Linked DNA regions of Sphaerotilus microaerophilus. The protein of the gene in region 2 binds, or shares a complex with, the protein of the main gene of each other region. Links are inferred from orthologs where the notes say so. Each region holds a gene or a part of one and is shown on either strand. Other genes may lie near its edges.

Region 1 (11,130 bases), 910 kb from region 2 along the record:
CAGTACAGCGCATCGAACTGCATCGGGTGCTTGCGAAACGCCGCTGACAGGCTGGTGCCGGTCTCCACGTCGGAGCGGATGTCGGTGAGCATGCGCGTCAGCCGCGGGTTCGGGCTGCCGCGCGCCACGATGTCGAAGGACTGCAGCAGCGGCACGCCGGCCTTGAGCATCGTGGCCAGCTGGCGCGTGAACACGGCGATGTCCTTGCCCTTGATCGACTTGCCGCCGGAGGTGCGGCGCTTCTTGACCTTGCTGACCAGGATGCCCTGGCGGCGCAGGCTGGCGCTGACCATGGCCTCGCCACCCGCGCGCAGCTCGCCGCGCACCGCCTTGCCGTTGCGGTCCCGGCCTTCCCATTCGAAGACGTATTCCTTGATCTTCTTCGCCGCCGGTGCAGCTGCTGTGGCCATTGAGCCTCCGAAAATTGATGCGGGCGAGGTCGCCGTGCCCTCGGGGCGGCGCGCCGCTCGTTGCCGGCGGTTGACCGCCGGCTGCGCTTGCCGTGCTTACTGATTGGTCACCGAGATGACCTCCTCCAGTGTCGTCACCCCGGCGCGGACCTTGATGAGGCCGGACTGGCGCAGATCGCGCACCCCTTCACGCAGGGCCTGCTGCGCGATGTCCAGCGCGGTGCCTTCGGACAGGATGCAGCGCTGCACGCTCTCCGTGATCGGCATCACCTGGTACAGGCCCACGCGGCCGCGATAGCCGTTGTTGCAGGCCGAGCAGCCCACCGCCTTGTAGGGTTTCCAGCTGCCGTCGATCTCCTCGGGCCGGTAGCCGGCGCGCAGCAGCGCTTCGCGCGGGTAGTCCGCCGGCGCCTTGCAGCTCTCGCACAGCCGCCGTGCCAGGCGCTGGGCGGTGATCAGGATCACGCTGGAGGCGATGTTGAAGGCCGGCACACCCATGTTGGACAGCCGGGTCAGCGTCGTCGGGGCGTCGTTGGTGTGCAGCGTGGACAGCACCAGGTGGCCGGTCTGGGCGGCCTTGATCGCGATGTCGGCGGTTTCCAGGTCGCGGATTTCGCCAACCATGATGATGTCCGGATCCTGGCGTAGGAAGGCCTTCAGCGCCGTGGCGAAGTTCATCCCCGCCTTGTCGTTGACGTTGACCTGGTTGATGCCCGGCAGGTTGATTTCGGCCGGATCCTCGACGGTCGAGATGTTCACGCCCGGCTGGTTCAGGATGTTCAGGCAGGTGTAGAGCGACACCGTCTTGCCCGAGCCGGTCGGGCCGGTGACCAGGATCATCCCGTAGGGCCGGCGGATCGCCTGCATCAGGCGGTCCTTCTCGTCCTTCTCGTAGCCCAGCGCGTCCACGCCCAGGCGGGCCGACGACGGGTCCAGGATCCGGATCACGATCTTCTCGCCGAACAGCGTGGGCAGCGTGCTGATGCGGAAGTCGATGGCGCGGTTGCCGAACTTCAGCTTCATGCGCCCGTCCTGCGGCACGCGCTTCTCGGCGATGTCCAGGCGGCTGATCACCTTGATGCGCGAGGCCAGCTTGTCCTTGATCGCCACCGGCGGCTGGGTGATCTCGCGCAGCTCGCCGTCGATGCGGAAACGCACCCGGTAGGTGGCCTCATAGGGCTCGAAGTGCAGGTCCGAGGCGCGCATGTTGATCGCGTCGATCAGCATCTTCTGCAGGAAGCGCACCACCGGCGCGTCCTCGACCTCGGTGCTGACGTCCTCGTCGGCCTTGGCGTTGGGGTCCTGTTCCTCGACGTCGAAGTCGAAATCGCCCGCGACGATCGACTCCAGCGTCTCGCTCGCGGTGGCCGACTTCGCGTCGACGATCTTGATCAGCTTGTCGTACTCGACGATCACCCACTCGGGCGTGAGCTGGGTCGCGAACTTGATGCGGTCGACCGCTTCCTGGTCGGTCGGGTCGGCCCCGCCGATGAACAACCGGTTGCCGCGCTTGCCCAGCACCAGCACCTGGAACTGCGACAGCGTGCGGGTGTCGACCAGGTTCTGCGGCAGGCGCTGCACGTCCACCGCGTCCAGGTCCAGCAGCGGCACCGCCAATGCGCTCGACAGCGTATGCGCCAGCTCGGCAGAGGTGAGCGCCTGTGCGCTGATCACGGCGGAGACGAAGCTGCGGCGCTGGTCGCGCGCCGAACGGGCCACCTCCTCGGCTGTGCGGGCATTGAGCTTGCCGGCATGCACCAGCACACGGGCGACTCCCGACAGGGTGCTTTGGGGCGGTTCGGTGACGATCTCGGTGGCCACGTTGGAGTCAGGGCGGTACGAAACGAGCTGGGATGGGGGCGCAGAGGCTGGGAAGGTGGCCCACGTGGGGCGCCGTAAATTGTGGCACGCAAGCCCGCGCCCGGGGGATCATTCCGGCGTTGCCAGGCTGCGGTACCGGGGCCAGCACGTCCACGCGGCGCCGGCATGGCGCTTCGGGCCTGCATTTGCTTGCAAATTGCCGCGACCTGTCACAGCCGCGGGGCCGATCCGGCCCTGGGCGCGCCCTTGAAATCCGCGCAGGCAGCGCCATTTCCCGGCCATCGTCGTTTCCGCCCTCCTTTCCTTTTCTTTTGTTCATTCCCAGAAAGCCACCGACCATGACGAAGCAGACCCTGTCGTTCCAGGCCGAAGTGAAGCAGCTGCTGCACCTCGTCACCCACTCGCTGTACTCCAACAAGGAGATCTTCCTGCGCGAGCTGATCTCCAACGCCTCGGACGCCTGCGACAAGCTGCGCTTCGAGGCGCTGAACAACGCCGGCCTGTTCGAGGACCAGCCCAACCTTGAAGTGCGGGTGAGCTACGACAAGTTGGCGCGCCGCATCGTCATCAGCGACAACGGCATCGGCCTGTCGGCGCAGGAGGCCATCGACCACCTGGGCACCATCGCCAAGAGCGGCACCAAGGAGTTCATGGCGGCGCTGGAAGGCGACAAGAAGAAGGACGCCAACCTGATCGGCCAGTTCGGCGTGGGCTTCTACTCGGGCTACATCGTGGCCGACCGCATCACGGTGGAATCGCGCCGCGCCGGCCTGCCGCAGGGCGAGGGCGTGCGCTGGAGCAGCGAGGGCACCGGGGACTTCGAGGTCGAGACCATCACCCGCGAGCAGCGCGGCACCGACGTCATCCTGCACCTGCGCGAGGGCGAGGACGAGTTCCTCTCCACCTGGAAGATCAAGTCGGTCATCTCCAAGTACTCCGACCACATCTCCCTGCCCATCCTGATGCGCAAGGAGACCTGGGACGCCGAGAAGAGCGAGAACGTCATCTCCGACGAGTGGGAGACCGTCAACAAGGCCGCCGCGCTGTGGACCCGCAGCAAGAGCGACGTGACGGACGCCGAGTACAAGGCCTTCTACGAGCAGCTGACCTACGACCAGACCGCCCCGCTGGCCTACACGCACAACCGCGTCGAAGGCCGCAGCGAGTACACCCAGCTGCTCTACATCCCGGCCAAGGCGCCCTTCGACCTGTGGAACCGCGACAAGCGCGGCGGCGTGAAGCTGTACGTCAAGCGCGTGTTCATCATGGACGACGCCGAGGCGCTGATGCCGGTCTACCTGCGCTTCGTCAAGGGCGTGATCGACTCGGCCGACCTGCCGCTGAACGTCAGCCGCGAGCTGCTGCAGGAAAGCCGCGACGTGAAGGCGATCCGCGAGGGCTCGACCAAGCGGGTGCTGTCGATGCTCGAATCGCTGGCCGACAGCGAGAGCGCTGACGACAAGGCCAAGTACGCCGAGTTCTGGAAGCAGTTTGGCGCCGTGCTCAAGGAGGGCATCGGCGAGGACCACGCCAACCAGGAGCGCCTGGCCAAGCTGCTGCGCTTTGCCTCCACCCAGGCGGACGAGGGCGTGTCCTTCGCTGACTACGTGTCGCGCATGAAGGAAGGCCAGGAGGCGATCTACTACATCACCGCCGACACCCTGGCTGCCGCCAAGAACAGCCCGCAGCTGGAGATCTTCCGCAAGAAGGGCATCGAGGTGCTGCTGCTGACCGACCGCGTCGACGAGTGGATGCTCAGTCACCTCTACGAGTTCGAGGGCAAGTCGCTGCAGAGCGTGGCCAAGGGCGCCGTCGACCTCGGCAAGCTGCAGGACGAGGAAGAGAAGAAGCAGGCCGAAGCGGCCGCCGAGTCCTTCAAGCCGACGCTGGAGCGCATCAAGGCCGCGCTGGGCGACCGTGCCAAGGACGTGCGCGTGACCACCCGACTGGTGGACTCGCCGGCCTGCCTGGTCACCGAAGAGGGTGACATGAGCGGCCACCTGGCGCGCCTGCTCAAGCAGGCCGGCCAGAGCGCACCGGCTTCGCAGCCGATCCTGGAGGTCAATGCCGAGCATGCGCTGGTGAAGAAGCTGGCCGCGCTGCCGGAGGGCGCGGCGCCCTTCGACGACCTGGCGCAGGTGCTGTTCGACAACGCCCTGCTGGCCGAAGGCGGCCAGCTGGAAGATCCGGCCGCGCACGTGCGCCGCATCCAGGCGCTGATCCTGGGCTGAGGCTCCCTGCCAACGCCTGGTGCGGCCTGCTCCTGTGGATCGGGCCGCACAGGCAAGCGCCCACTTTGCACGCTGCACCCCTGCCCTGCGTGCAGGGCTTTGACCCTCGTCATTGAGCACCGACATGTGCGGCGGTGCTGTGCAGGCCGGGCACTAGCATGGCCCGGCCGATCGGATCCGGGCACGGCCATGGGGGTGCGTCGAGGGGTCCGGGCGGTCGCACTCCGGCCAGCCTGCGCCGCCCGCCATGAATCCCGTCGAACTGCACAACGCGCTGCAAATCCACCGCCCCGTCCTCGGCGATACCGTCGGGCTCGCGCTGTTCCGCCTCGTCCGCCTGGTGGCGATGGAGGACATCCTGGGGGCCGGCGCCTCGGCCGTCACCTACTACGCCGGCAAGAAGCTCGGCCGCGAGCTGGGGCTGACCAAGCTCGATGACTTCCTGGCCCTGTGCGACCAGCTGAAGATCGGGCTGATCAAGATCCCGACCCTGACCGATCACCTCATCCACGTCGACGTCTGCGAGTGCGTCACCTGCTCGGGCATGACGCCGGTGGGGCGGGTGCTCTGCCACTTCGAGGGCGGGCTGATCGCGGGCGCCGTCGGCTCGATCCTGAAGAAGGACGTGCAGGCCCGCGAGGTGAGCTGCATCGGCGGGCTGGGCAATGCGACCTGCGGTTTCGACCTCGTGATTCCCTGAGCCAGCTGACGCCGTCGGTGCGGCCAACGCCGCGGCGGCTCAGGCCACCAGTGGCGGTGCGTCGATGGCGTCGATCTGCTCGCGCAGCAGCATGGCCTGCTGGTCCCAGTAGGCCGGGCTCTCGAATGACGGAAACGCGATCGGGAAGGCCGGGTCGTCCCAGCGCCGCGCGATCCACACGCTGTGCTGCAGGACGCGCAGCGTGCGCAGCGGCTCGATCAGCGCCAGCTCGCGGCGGTCGAACTCGCGCATCGACTCATAGCCGTCCAGCAGCGCGCCCAACTGGGCCTGCATCTCGGGGCGGTCACCGCCCAGCAGCATCCACAGGTCCTGCACCGCCGGGCCGTTGACCGCGTCGTCCAGGTCGACGAAATGCGGACCATCGGGCGTCCACAGCAGGTTGCCGATGTGGCAGTCGCCGTGCAGGCGCAGCAGCTGGAGCTGGCCGTGGCGGGCAAAGGCGGCATCCACGGCGGCCAGCGCGGCCTGTGCCGCCTCGTGCCAGCGGCTGCGCACCGTGGGCGGCAGCAGGTCCTGGTCGAGCAGCCAGGCAAGTGAGGCGCGTGCTGGCCCGGTGCCGGCCAACGTCGGCCGGTGGACGAAGGGTCGGCGCTGGCCGACCGCGTGCAGCCGGGCCAGGAAGCGGCCGATCCACTCCAGCACCTGCGGGTCTTCCAGCTCCGGCGCACGGCCGCCGCAGCGCGGGCTGGCGGCGTAGCGCCACGGTCCGCGCTGGGCCAGCGTGGGCGGCTCGCCGACCAGGCGCACATCGTCAGCGGCCACGCTCAGGGCCAGGGGCGGCACCGCCGGCACTTCGGCGGCGGCCAGTTCGAGCGCGAAGCCATGCTCTTCGAGGATCTGCGCATCGCTCCAGCGCCCGGCGCGGTAGAACTTGGCCACCACCACCGGGCCACCCGTGGGGTGGGGGTCCTCCAGGTGCACCTGGAAGACGCGGTTCTCGTAGGAGTTGAGCTGCAGGATGCGGCCGTCGCCGCGCAGGCCCGCCGCGTCCAGCGCGTCGAGCACCTCGTGCGGCGTCAGGCCGGCATAGGGCTGGCCTGACAGGGCGTCTGGTGGCGGGGCAAGGGCGTGCGCGTCGGAAGTCATCCGACGCATCCTAGACCAGTGGCGTGATCGTGATGTGCTCGCGCCGCTGGGGCGGCCGCGTCAGCGCCGGCCGATGATGTTGGCGCCGAGGTCGTCCTCGCCGGGCAGCTTGCCCGCTGGCCCGCCGGCCGGGGCATGGCGGGCCGCCACGGACGGGCGGCGCGGGCCGGAGTCGAGCGGCGAGCGGCGCTCGGTGGCCGCTGCGCTCGGGGTGGCCTGCTCGCTGAAGGTGTCGCGCTGGCTGTCCGGGGCGAAGAAGGAGTCCTGCGCATAGCCGGATTCGTACCACTGCGTCTCGCGTTCGCCGCGCGGATCACGCACCGCATGGGCCAGCGTGCTGCGGCGCTCGGCCAGGTCCTGCACGTGGGGGGGCACCAGCGGGCGCGACATCTCGCCCTGCTGCGGCACCAGCAGCTGCAGCTCGGCGGCGGTGGGCAGCTGGTCGCTGCGGCACTTCACGTAGCGGATGCGGCAGGCTTCCAGCACCGACTGCTTGATCGTGGCGACCCGCTTGGCGGTGGGGCGCGAGGCCTTCTCGATGTCCAGCGCAGCCAGCACGCGGCCGTTCTCGGCGCACACGACGAAGCTCACGTGGATCGGTCCCAGCAGCTTGAACCAGTAGCCCAGATCGTTGCGGTCCATCGGCTGGCAGAAGCGCACCAGTGGCAGCTTGGCCAGGATGGTGTGGTGCGGCAGCGCGGCGCGCAGCTGGCGGTACAGCGCGCGTTCCTCGGCCGAGAAGATGGAGCGCTGGATCAGCGGCCACTCCTCGGGCAGTTCGGTTTCTCCGGCCTTGCCGGGTGCGCCGCGCCGCATGGCCAGCACGACCAGGCCGGCGACCACGGCAGCCGCGGCGACGGCGAAGATCCAGGCGGGAATGGACATGGTGATGGGGGTTCCAAAGGTTGGTGACACCGGGGGTTGCCAGAGGTCATCGGCAATTTCGGCGTTTCACTTCGGGTTGCATCCTACGAAAGTTTGTAACTACTTGTGAATCCCTGGGCTGAGTGCGATGAAGGGCCATCCAGGCCGCCCGAATGCGAAATCGGCCGCCAACGTCGGGTGGACCGGGGTTCTGCCAGGCGCTGAAGCGGCAGCAAACCAGCAAAAAGGCCACCGCGAGGGTGGCCTTTTATCGGGGGATGGGGGCGCTCACTGGCTGGCAATGCCGCGCAGGTGCGCCAGGCGGGCCTTCACATCGACCACCAAGCCGAGGCTCCAGCGCAGCAGCTCCTGCTGGCGCTTGAACAGGTGGTTGAGCGCGGCAGCGCGCGTGTCCACCAACTCGGTCATGTGCGAGCCCACGCTGTCGGGTGGCAGTTGCAGCCAGGCTTCCGATTCCCCGCCCTCGTGCTGCAGCCGGGCGCCCGCGCCGCGGGCGATGCGCAGCATGGCCGTGTTCTCGCTCAGGGCATGGATGAAGAGCTGGTCGACGCGGCGATTCTGGCAGTGCCGTACCGCGTGGGCGAAGAGGCGCTTGCCATAGCCACGGCCGCGTGTGTGCGGCAGCACCGAGACGGCGAACTCGCACATGCTGCGTGACAGGTCGGCGTAGGCCAGGTGGGCGGTGCCCACCAGCTGCAGGCGGCGATTGAAGATGCCGAACAGCTCGTGCCGGCCAAAGTCCAGCTGTGCCGCGTGCTGACGGATGCGCTCGTCGGTGGCCGGGTAGCCAAAACGCAGGTAGCGATCACGGTCACCCAGCGCCAGCAAGTGCGCCTCGATCAGCGGCCCGTGCTGCTCGCCCAGTTGGCAGATGGGCACCCAATCCCACCAGCGCGCCGTGCCGAGCGGGCCCAGCCAGCGGCGCAGAGGAGGCTGGGCAGCCCCGGTGGAGGTGGTGGCGGTATCCATGGCGGCCGATTCTAGGGGTTATCCCTAGTTATCGGGCGCGAGGCTCCGGAATCAAGGGGGTGGCCAGACCCGACGCGGCAGGATTGCCGGTTCAGCGGACTTCCCCCGGTGCCGCATGTTCGCGGCCCTCCCTGAGACGCCGGGCCGGGCTCAGCCCGGCACCTGGGGGTCAGAAGGGGATGTCGTCGTCCATGTCATCGAAGCCGGTGGCCGACTTCGGTGCCGGTGCCGGTGCCGGGGCGCGCGGTGCGGGGGCCGCCGCCCTGGGGGCGGGGGCGGCGCGGCGCTCGGGGGCCGGCTCGTAGCCACCGCCCATGTCGTCGCCGCCCTCGGCCGCGCCACCGGGCCCGCCCATGCCCTCGCGGCCGCCGAGCATCTGCATCTCGTCGACCAGGATCTCAGTGGTGTAGCTGTCGCGGCCTTCCTTGTCCTGCCACTTGCGGGTCTTCAGGCGGCCTTCGACGTAGACGGAGCGGCCCTTGCGCAGGTACTGGCCGGCGATCTCGGCCAGCTTGTCGCGGAAGACCACGCGGTGCCACTCGGTCTCCTCCTGGCGCTCGCCGGTGTCCTTGCTCTTCCAGTTCCGTGTGGTGGCCAGCGTGACGTTGCACACCGCGCCGCCGTTGGGGAAGTAGCGCACTTCGGGGTCGCGGCCGAGGTTGCCGACGAGGATGACTTTGTTGACCGATGCCATGGCTGCTGTTCCTGTTTGCGCCGCCCCACCCGGTGCCGATGACGGCGGGGCGGGGGCGGGTTGCTGCTGTGTGTGTGCGAAACCGTGGATTTTGCCCGACGGGTTGGCGGTGGCTTTCACCCCTGCGGGGGTGTCCCGTGTGATTCAGGGTGGTGGCTGGAAGCCCGGCTCACCCATCTGCCAGAGCAGGAAGCTGAACACATCGGCGCGCTCCTCCCACATCTGCCGCTTGGTGTTGCCGATGCCATGGCCGGCGTCCCAGTCCAGCCGCAGCAGCACCGGCCGACCGGATGTGCTGGCGGCCAGCAGGCGCGCCGCCGCCTTGCTGCTGTGCCAGACCTCCACCCGCGGGTCGTTGACGCCGTGCGTCAGCAGCACGGCGGGGTACTTCACCCCGTCGCGGATCTGGTGGTAGGTGCTCATCGCCAGCAGGGCGCGGAAGCCCGCCTCGGTGGTGCGCGTGCCGAACTCGGGGATGTTGGGCACGCCGTTGGGCGTGACCTCGGCGCGCACCATGTCCAGCGCGCCCACCATCGGCACCGCAGCGGCGAACAGGTCCGGCCGCTCGGTGATCGCCCGGCCCACCAGGATGCCGCCCGCGCTGCCGCCCCAGATGCCCAGCTTCGCCGGCCGGGTGTAGCCCTGCGCGATCAGCCACTCGGCACAGGCGATGGTGTCCTTCCAGGTGTTGGGCTTGGTGGTCTGGAAGCCGGCGCGGTACCAGTCCTCGCCGTAGACGCTGCTGCCCCGCGGGTTGATGACCGCCAGAACGCCGCCCGCGTCCAGCCAGGCGGTGCGGCTGATGCTGTAGAAGGGCTCCTCGGTCACGCCGTAGCTGGCGTAGCCGTAGATCAGCGTCGGGCGGCTGCCATCGAGCGCGGTGCCGCGGCGCAGGATCACCGACATCGGCACCATCGCGCCGTCGTGGCTCTTGACCAGCACCTCGCGGGTCTCGACGTCCTTGAGTTCGTCGTAGGGCCCGCTGGGCTGCAGGCCGGTGTTGCGCACCCGGCCGTCGGCGCTGACCTGGTAGATCTGCCGCGCCCGGGTCCAGCCCTGCAGGTCGATCACCACACCGGGCAGGCGCGGGTCGGCGCTGCTGGGGCCGCCTTCGTCGTCATTGAGCTGGAAGGATCCGGCCAGCGGCAGCGGCACCTCCACCACCGGCGCTGTGGCGCGGTGGGCGCGCTTGAACAGGCGTTTGACGTTGCCGTCGCGCAGCTCGATGTACAGCGCGTCGGCCGCCGTGGCGATGCCGGTGACCACCCGCTCGCTGGCGGGCACGATCACCTTCGCCGCCGCGAGGTCCGGCCGCGCCAGGTCCAGGCTCAGCACCTGGGAGCGGCTGGCGCCCTGGTGGCTGAGCAGGTAGAGCGTGTTGCGCTGGTAGCTCACGCCGGTGATCTCGGCGCGGGCGTCGAAGAGCTGGCGCCAGCGCGGGCGGCCGGCCAGCAGGTCGGCGGCCGGGCTGAGGTACAGGCCCAGCTCGCGCTGCGTGCCGTTGATGGCCAGGCCCAGCGCCCAGCGGCCGTCGTGCGTGATCGACACGGCCGGCAGCTCGGCCGGGCTCATCGTCACGCCGGGCAGGCCGGGGCCGAACACGGGCACGGCCTTGTCGGCCGCTGCGCCCGGCCTGAGCAGCCAGACCCGGCTGTTCTGGTACTTCTCCGTCTCCGCCATGCCGGGCTTCAGCGCCTGCAGCCGGTTGAACAGCAGGGCGTCACCGCGTGGCGACCAGCCCAGGATGCCCCAGTTGACCCGGTCGATCGGCTCACCCACCGCCTTGCCGCTGCGCGTGTCCAGCAGGTGCAGCACGGCCTCTTCCGAGCCCTGCTGCGAGACGCCGTAGGCCAGCAGCCGCCCGCCCGGCGCGGGCCGGTGGTAGTTGATGGCGTGGGGCTTGCCGGTGGCCTTCTCCATCGCCTCAGGGTCGACCAGCAGGCGCTCGGCGCCCGCCAGCCCCTGCCGCAGGTAGAGCTTGAACTGGTTGTCCTGCGCGCCGCGGCGCTCGAAGAACCAGCGGTCACCGGTTTCGCGCACCACCGCCGAGACCCGCCCGGTGACCGAGGCGTCCACCTTCAGCAGCCGCTCCAGCATCGCCGCGCGCCCCGGGAGGCGCTCCAGCGTCGCGCGGGCGTGGTCGCTGTGGGCGCGCATCCAGGCCTGCGCCTCGGCACCGGACTTGTCCTCCAGCCAGCGGTAGGGGTCGGGCACCGTGGTGCCGTAGAAGGTCTCTGGCACGTCGCGCACCGGGGCCACCGGCAGGGCAGCGGCGGGCGACGCGGCTGCCGCGGGCGCGGCTGTGGCGGCGCC
Region 2 (8,478 bases):
CGCACTCACCGGCCTGCCCAACCGCCGGGAGCTGGAGGCGCGCCTGGCTGAGCGGCTGAAGCAGGCCACGCAGGCAAGGTGCCACCTCGCCCTGGTCGTGCTCAACATCGACCGCTTCAAGACCGTCAACGAGGCCCGCGGCCAGGGCGTCGGCGATGCCCTGCTGCAGGCCCTGGCGCAACGCCTGCGCGGCCTGCTGTACCGCCACGAGCTGCTGGCGCACGTGGGCGCCGACGAGTTCGCGGTGCTCCTGCCCGACCTGGAGGCCGAGGCCGGCGCCGCCAGCCACCAGGCCTACGGCCTGGCCTGCCAGGTGCACGAGGCGCTGCTGCAGCCGCTGCAACTCTCGCAGGCCGAGCCGGTCACGGTGACCGCCAGCATCGGCATCGCGCTGTGCCCGGCCAGCGAGGTCGACACCCCGGCAGAGGCCCTGCGCCGCGCCGCCAACGCACTCAGCGAGGCCAAGCGCCACGGCGGCGCGCACACAGCCTTCTTCGAGGCGGCGATGGGCGATGCCGCCCAGCAGCGCTTCCGCGTCGAACGCGACCTGCGCGAGGCGCTGGCGGACCACCAGCTGCGCCTGTTCCTGCAGCCGCAGGTCGATGCCAAGGGCCGCTGGACCGGCGCAGAGGCGCTGGTGCGCTGGCAGCACCCGACGCAGGGCATGGTGTCGCCAGGGCTGTTCATCCCGATCGCCGAGGAGTCCGAGCTGATCGTCGGCGTCGGCCGCTGGGTGTTCACCGAAGCGGTGCGGCTGATGGCCACAGCGGCCCGGGCGGGCCTGGCGCTGCCGCTGTCGGTCAACCTCAGCCCGAGGCAGTTCCGCCAGGGCGATTTCGTGCCCTGGCTGTGCAACCTGTTGGCCGAACAGGGCGTGGACCCCGGCCTGCTGACTCTGGAAGTGACCGAGGGGCTGGTGATCGGCAACGTCGAGCAGGCCATCGCGCGGATGAAGGAGCTGCGCGCCCGGGGACTGCACTTCTCGATCGACGACTTCGGCACGGGCTACTCCTCGCTGGCCTACCTGAAGCGCCTGCCGATCTCGGAGCTGAAGATCGACAAGGCCTTCATCCAGGACGCGCCGACACACCCGGACGACGCGGCCCTGGTCGAGACCATCCTGTCGGTGGCTGCACACATGCAGCTGAAGGTGGTGGCCGAGGGCGTCGAGACACAGGAGCAGGCGGATTTCCTCGCCCGCCGCGACGCCAGCGTGATCCTGCAGGGCTACCTGTTCGGCAAGCCCGCGCCGGCCCGTGAGTGGCTGCAGCGCTGGCAGGAGCAGCAGGTCCTGCCCCCGCTCCCTGGCCGGGCCGCTGGAACGCCGCAGCCGCTGGCGGGCGCCGACATCGCCGCCACCGCCACGGCACTCGGTGCCTGACGCCCGGCGAATGAACCGGGCTGGCGCACGGGAGAAGGCCCCGATTCAGGACGTTGAACGTCCGATCGGCCACCCGCTGTGCTCTTTACAGTCCGCAGACGAATGATCGGCAGAACCCCATGACCACGACGCAGGCACGCGATGCGCAGGCAATCCGCCGCCCCCCGCCGGGACAGGGCCAGGCGGATCCGTCGGTGCTGCGCCTGCTGAGCGTCATCGCCACGGCCGGGGCCCTGGCCAACCTGGGGCTGATGGCGCTGCGCCTGGTCACCGCGGGGCAGGTCGACATGAATGTGGGGATCAGCGGCGCCTTCCTCGCCACCTCCCTGCTGGTGCTGTGGCTGCTGCGCAATGGCCACCCGCGCGCCGCCGCGCAGCTGCTGCTCTGGGGCGGCTGGAGCCTGAACACGGCCTTCGTCTGGATGCACGGCGGCGTGCACAACGTCAACTGGACCACCTTCCTGGTGCTGATCAGCGGTGCAGCCTGGATGCTGGGGCAGCGCACGACGCTGCTGATGACCGGCGCAACCGCCGCGTTGTACGGCCTGGCGGCCTGGGCCGAGGGCCGAGGCTGGGTGGGCACAGCGGTGCGCGACAGCGAGCTGATCGTCGCCTTCTACTTCTGCATCATGTTCGCCCTGGCTGCGGCAATGGGGCTGGCCGCGCGCCACAGCTACCGGCTGCGCATCGATCGTGAGCGTCGCACCTCGGCCGAGCTGGCAGAGCGGGAGTTCGAGCTGCGCAAGTTCTCGCAGGTCATCGAGCAGAGCCCCGAGGGCGTGCTCATCACCGACACGCGCGGCCGGGTCGAGTACGCCAACCCGGCCGCCCTGAGCCGGCTCGGGCGCGACGCGGACCAGGCCCTGGGCGCGGACGTGAGGAGCCTGGGCGCCATGAACCTCGACCCCGACAGCCACGACGCGATCCTGCAGACCCTGGCCTGCGGGCAGGCCTGGCGTGGCGAGCTGCGCGGCCAGCACGTCGACGGCAGCGTGCGCATCGAGGCCACGCGGGTGAGCCCGCTGCGCCAGCCCGATGGCGGCATCACGCACCACGTCTGGCTGCGCCAGGACATCACCGCCCGGCGCGAGGCCGAGGCGCGCCTGCACCACCTGGCGCGGCATGACCCGGTCACCGGGCTGCCCAACCGCAGCCAGCTCGAAGAGCGGCTGGGCCAGGTGCTGCGGCAGAACCGCCTCCAGGGCCGTCACGCTGCCCTGGTGCACCTGAACATCGACCGCTTCAAGACCGTCAACGAAGCGCGCGGCCAGGCGGCCGGGGACGCCCTGCTGCACGCCCTCGGCGTCCGGCTGAGTGCGCTGGCCGGCAGCGAGCGCCTGGTCGCCCGCCTTGGGACGGACGAGTTCGCCACCCTGCTGCCCGACCTGGATGCTGACGCGGCCGCGGCCGGCCACCAGGCCTACGCCTTCGCGAGCCAGATGCAGGACGCCCTGCTGGAACCGCTGACCTTGGACAGCGCAGGAGACCAGGTGACGGTGAGCGCCAGCATCGGCATCGCGCTGTGCCCCGACGGCCACGGCCAGGAGACCGGCAGCAGCGAGCAGGGCGCCGCGCAGGTGCTGCGCCACGCCACCACGGCGCTGAACCAGGCCAAGGCCCACGGAGGCGCGCAGATCGCCTTCTTCGAGTCGGCGATGGGCGACGCCGCCGAGCAGCGTTTTCGCATCGACCGGGACCTGCGCCAGGCGCTGGTCGAGGACCAGCTGCGCCTGTACCTGCAGCCGCAGGTGGACACCTCCGGCCGCTGGACCGGGGCCGAGGCGCTGGTGCGCTGGCAGCACCCCGTCCAGGGCCTGGTGTCACCGGGCGTGTTCATCCCGATCGCCGAGGAATCGGACCTGATCGTCAGCCTGGGGCGCTGGGTCGTCACCGAGGCCATGCGGCTGATCGCCGAACAGGCGCGCGCCGGGCGGTCGCTGCCGCTGTCGATCAACCTCAGCCCGCGCCAGTTCCGCCAGCCCGATTTCGTGACCTGGATGCAGCAGTTGCTGGCCGAGCACGCCATCGACCCGCACCTGCTGACCCTGGAGATCACCGAAGGCCTGGTGATCGGCAACGTCGAGCAGACCATCGAGCGCATGCAGGCGCTGCGCGCGCTGGGGCTGCACTTCTCGATCGACGACTTCGGTACCGGCTATTCGTCACTGGCCTACCTGAAACGCCTGCCGATCTCCGAGCTGAAGATCGACCGCAGCTTCATCCAGGACGTCACCCGCCGCGCCGACGATGCCGCGCTGGTCGAAACCATCCTCTCCGTGGCCAGCCACATGGGCCTGAAGGTGGTGGCCGAGGGGGTGGAAGAGCCGGCCCAGACGCAGTTCCTCGCCGCGCGGGCCGAGGGCGTCATCCTGCAGGGCTACTTCTACGGACGGCCCGGCCCCGCCGAGGAGTGGCTGGCGCGCTGGGCGGCCGACGGCAGCCTGCCCGCCCTGCCGGCCCTGCCCCCGCGTCAGCCAGTCAGGGAAACCATGCCGGCCGCACTGGTCGACTGAACGGCCGATCGCCCCCCTGCCCGGCGGGCCTCCTGCCCGCCGCGGCAGCCGCGTCAGAACTTGCGCGTGATCACGCTACCAATCGAGTAGCCCGCGCCGAACGAGCAGATCACGCCCAGGTCACCGGCAGCCAGGTCGGCACGGTGCTCGTGGAAGGCGATGATCGATCCCGCCGACGCGGTGTTGGCATAGGTATCCAGGATCAGCGGCGCAACGTCGTCGCCCGCCTTGACCTCTGCGCCGACCAGCTTCTTGATCACCAGCTGGTTCATGCCCAGGTTGGCCTGGTGCAGCCAGTAACGGCGCACCTGGGTGGGCTCGAATTGCAGGGCGTGCAGGTGCTCGGCGATGTGCGCCGCCGCCATCGGCACCACTTCCTTGAAGACCTTGCGGCCCTCCTGGCGGAACTTCTTGTCGCGCGCGTTCGGGTCGCTGTCCTCGGCGCTGTTCATGAAGCCGAAGTTATTGCGGATGTTGTTGGAGAACTGTGTGGCCAGCTTCGTGCCCAGCACCTCCCACTGATCCGCCGAGGTGGCGGTGTCGGCGGCTTCGACCACCACGGCGGTGCAGACGTCGCCGAAGATGAAGTGGCAGTCGCGGTCGCGCCACTCCAGGTGGGCGGAGGTGATCTCCGGGTTGACCATCAGCACGCATTTCGCGGTGCCGGCCTTGACCGCGTTGACCGCCTGCTCGATGCCGAAGGTGGCCGACGAGCAGGCCACGTTCATGTCGAAGCCGAAGCCGCGCGCGCCGACTGCCTGCTGGATCTCCACCGCCATCGCCGGGTAGGCGCGCTGCATGTTGGCGGCCGAGCAGATCACCATGTCCACGTCCGCACCGGTCCGGTTGGCCGTGGCCAGGGCCTTGCGCGCGGCGTCGGCAGCGATCTCGGCCATCAGCGAGAGCTGGTCGTCGGCCCGTTCCTTGAAGCGCGGGTACATGCGCGTGGGGTCGAGCACGCCGGTCTTGTCGAGCACGTAGCGCTGCCGGATGCCCGAGGCCTTTTCGATGAACTCGACGCTGGAGGGCTCGATCGGCGTGGCCGTACCGGCGGCGATCTCGGCAGCGTTCTGCTCGTTCTGCAGCGCTGCGTAGGCATTGAAGGCCTCGACCAGCTCCGCGTTGGTGATGACTTCGGACGGCTGGAACAGGCCGGTGCCGCTGATGACGACTCGGGTCATGGCTGTGCTTCTTTGTCGGATGTGGCGGGAAGGGACAACGCTGGCGAGTGTAGGCCCGTCAGTTCCCCGCAAGGCTGGCGCAGGTCAAGCCGCGCCGGGGTCGTCGCCCCCATCCAAAGCCTCTGGCGCCTCGTCATCGAACTGCGCGGCGCGCCCGCGCTGGCGGCGGGGCACGCGCTCCTTCTCCCGCTCGGCCTCGGCTGCCAGCGCAGCGGCGGTCCACTCGGCCAGCTCCTCAGGCGTTTCCAGCGACACCCGACCCAGCGCCCCGCTGCGGAACTCGTTGAGCACCATCTCGGCGGCCTTCTGGGTGTTGATGCGGCCCCCCGGCAGCACGGCACCACGGCGCCGGCCGATGGCTTCGAGCAGCTCGGCGTCATTGAGTGCAGCAATGTCCGCCTGGGCGCCCTTGCCACCGTGGGGTTCGCCCAGCTTGTAGCGCGCCTCGATGCGCCCCGGGTAGTGGCGGCGCACATAGCCCAGCAGCTCGGCAGCCACCACTTCCTCTTCCAGCGCGTTGCGCCCGACTGCCCCGCTGGCGGCCAGGTTGTAGCCGCTCTGGTCGACAAGGATCTTGGGCCAGAGCATGCCCGGCGTGTCGTAGAGGTAGACGTCGCTGGCCAGCGCGATGCGCTGCTCCTGCTTGGTGATGCCCGGCTCGTCGCCGGTCTTGGCCGCGCGCTTGCCCACCAGCGTGTTGATCAGCGTGGACTTGCCGACGTTGGGCACGCCGCAGATCATCAGGCGCAGCGGCTTGACCAGCCCGCCGCGGAACGGCGCCAGCTCCTTGCTGGCGGCGATCAGCCGCTGCGCCGGCGCGGTTTCGCTCGCGTCCAGGCCGATGGCGCGGGTGCCCGGCAGGGCGTTGTAGTGCGCCAGCCAGGCGGCAGTGCACGCGGGGTCGGCCAGGTCCTGCTTGTTGAGGATCTTCAGCGTCGGCTTGGCACGGGTGAGGTCACCCAGCAGCGGGTTGGCGCTGGAGCCGGGCAGGCGCGCGTCGAGCATCTCGATGACGACGTCGATGCCGGCCTTCATGCGCTCGGCGATCGCGCGCTTGGTCGTGGCCATGTGGCCGGGGAACCACTGGATGGTCATGGTCTGGTTCTCGGGAAACGGTCGGTGCGGTCGGTGCGGCGGGGGCGCTCGGTCGAAGGAGGCGGCTCAGGGCGCGTCTGGAGCGATCTGCTCGGCGTAGTCGTACAGGGCGCCCAGGATGGCCTGGCCGCGCTCGTCGTCCTCGGCCAGGCCGTCGCCGAGCTGGTCGATGCGCTCGAAGAAGGCCGCCAGCGTCAGCGCGCCGCCCGCTCCCGCATGCAGGCGCTCGGCGCAGTGCGAGCGCCACTGCGCGGCCTCTTCGGCGCTGAGCGTGGCGGGGTGGTTGCGGGCGCGATAGCGGAACAGCAGCTCGTCGAGCCGGCCGTCCTCGAAAGCCGGATGCCGATCGGCCAGCTCGGCCGGCGGCAGCGTGCGCAGGCGCTCCAGGGTGCGGCGGTCGGCGTTGCCGATGAAGCCGCCGTAGAGGTCCTCGTCCACGTCGGGCGCGTCCTGCCCCGCCGGGCGGGCGAAGACCTCGTCCCACAGCCCGCCCAGGCTGGCGCCGCGGCGTGCCGCCACCTCGGCGTGGCGCAGCGCGGCGTCCAGGTCCACTCCCCAGCGCGCGGCAACGGCCGGGGTCAGCGTCTTCAGGTTGCCGATCACGATCGGCGACTTGTTGATGTGAATCGTCTTGATCGGCAGGCGCCGCAGGCCCTTGGGCAGGTCCTCGGCGCGGGTGAACAGGCGCAGGCGGATCGCCTCGGCGTTGAGCGTGAACAGCTCGGCCGGGTCCCCGGCCAGGTCCCACACGATGACCTCGTTCCTGTTCGTCGGGTGCGGCGCCAGCGGCCAGACCACCGCCAGGCAGCCGCGCTCCGGCCCGTACATGCCGGAGATGTGCAGGAAGGGCCGGCCCACGCCGATCTCGGCGAGCACCGCCTGCTTGCTGCGCAGCTTCAGGCAGAAGTCCCACAGGCGCGGCTGGCGTTCGCGCACCAGGCGCGCCAGCGCCAGGGTGGCGCGCACGTCCGACAGCGCATCGTGCGCGGCCTCGTGCGCCAGGCCGTTGGCGGCGGTGAGGTCCTCGAGCTTGAAGCTCGGGCGGCCGTCCGGGTGCGTCGGCCACTGGATGCCCTCGGGGCGCAGCGACCAGGTGCAGCGCAGCACGTCGAGCAGGTCCCAGCGGCCGCAGCCGTTCTGCCACTCGCGGCCGTAGGGGTCGATCAGGTTGCGCCAGAAGAGGTGGCGCGTCACCTCGTCGTCGAAGCGGATCGAGTTGTAGCCCACGCCCACCGTGCCCGGGCGGCCCAGCTGCTCCAGGATCGCGTCGGCAAAGGCCTGCTCGGGCAGGCCCTGCGCCAGGCAGGTCTGCGGCAGGATGCCGGTGAGCAGGCAGCTCTCCGGGTCGGGCAGGTAGTCGGGTGCGGGCCGGCAGTGGAACATCACCGGCGCGTCGATCTCTTCCAGCGCCGCGTTGGTGCGGAGGCCGGCGAACTGCGCCGGCCGGTCGCGCCGGGGCACGCGGCCGAAGGTTTCGTAGTCGTGCCAGAAGAAGCTGAAGTCGGCACCAGCGGATGAATCGAAAGGCATGCCCCGGAACATACCGCAGTCCGGCCGCGCATCGGCCAGCTGCGTCAGGGCTCGTCACGCACACGCAGGAAGGTGGCGAAGCGCGGCAGGCCGCGGCTCGTCTCGCCGCGGTGGGTGTAGGTCACCAGGGCGCCAACCGGCGGTGGATCCTCGCGTTGCGCGTCGCTCAGGCCCGAGCCGAGCAGGAACTCGCGGCCTGTGTCGTCACGCACACGCAGCGCGCCGACGCGCCCGGCATGCCGCCCCCGCCCCGCGGTGTAGCCAACCACCGTCGCCTCGGCGTCCTGCTGCGGCTTGAGCTTGTAGAGCAGCTCGGAGCGCCCCGTCACATAAGGGGCGTCGGCCCGGTGCAGCATCAGCCCCTCTCCTCCGGCCTGAACCACCTCGGCCAGGCGCGCCTGCAGTGCCGCCGCATCGCCAATGCGCCGCTGTTCCGCCGCCTGCAGCTGCGCCCAGCCCAGGCGCTGCACCAGCGCGCGCAGCAACTCGGCCCGTTCGGCGAACGGGCCCGGCGCATCGGGCAGCTCGAACAGCTGGTAGCGCAGCGTGCGCCACGCCGCGTCGTCCACCCGCTGGCGGCGCAGCAGCGCCGAGGTGTCGTCGAAACGGCCATGCCCCAGCCACAACTCACCGTCCAGCGGCTGGTCCGCAGGCAGGCGCTCCAGGAACCAGGCCGGCGCCCCGAGCACCTGCCCGCTGCGCGTGCGCAACTGCCGGCCGTCCCAGAAGGCCCGCACGCCGTCGAACTTTTCGGCGACCAGGAAGCCGGCCGGGCTGC

What was found.
Region 1: the proteins of sbcB (region 2) and ssb are in contact, whole or in part, in a crystal structure (PDB 3C94), measured with the Escherichia coli proteins. The link is inferred for Sphaerotilus microaerophilus from one-to-one orthologs.

Annotation. Positions count from the first base shown.
Region 1 is NZ_AP025730.1:1,386,790-1,397,919, forward strand. Bases 7,056-9,863 are described here. They hold ssb (single-stranded DNA-binding protein), read right to left. Parts: upstream 8,818-9,863; coding sequence 8,293-8,817; downstream 7,056-8,292. Other genes in these bases: NGK70_RS06160 (DUF2726 domain-containing protein), read right to left, coding at 7,056-7,154; NGK70_RS06165 (GNAT family N-acetyltransferase), read right to left, coding at 7,422-8,123; NGK70_RS06175 (prolyl oligopeptidase family serine peptidase), read right to left, coding at 8,962-9,863. Also shown: NGK70_RS06135 (type II secretion system F family protein), read right to left, coding at 1-410; type IV-A pilus assembly ATPase PilB, read right to left, coding at 507-2,231; molecular chaperone HtpG, read left to right, coding at 2,570-4,462; NGK70_RS06150 (V4R domain-containing protein), read left to right, coding at 4,710-5,162; NGK70_RS06155 (serine/threonine protein kinase), read right to left, coding at 5,202-6,269; more of NGK70_RS06160, read right to left, coding at 6,330-7,055; more of NGK70_RS06175, read right to left, coding at 9,864-11,130. UniProt on the Escherichia coli protein: Plays an important role in DNA replication, recombination and repair. Binds to ssDNA and to an array of partner proteins to recruit them to their sites of action during DNA metabolism. Acts as a sliding platform that migrates on DNA via reptation.
Region 2 is NZ_AP025730.1:2,304,127-2,312,604, reverse strand. The notes cover bases 5,469-8,310. They hold sbcB (exodeoxyribonuclease I), read right to left. Parts: upstream 7,701-8,310; coding sequence 6,237-7,700; downstream 5,469-6,236. Other genes in these bases: NGK70_RS10055 (DNA ligase), read right to left, coding at 7,745-8,310; ylqF (ribosome biogenesis GTPase YlqF), read right to left, coding at 5,469-6,170. In the rest of the region: NGK70_RS10080 (putative bifunctional diguanylate cyclase/phosphodiesterase), read left to right, coding at 1-1,381; NGK70_RS10075 (putative bifunctional diguanylate cyclase/phosphodiesterase), read left to right, coding at 1,501-3,894; NGK70_RS10070 (beta-ketoacyl-ACP synthase III), read right to left, coding at 3,948-5,075; more of ylqF, read right to left, coding at 5,160-5,468; more of NGK70_RS10055, read right to left, coding at 8,311-8,478. UniProt on the Escherichia coli protein: Degrades single-stranded DNA (ssDNA) in a highly processive manner.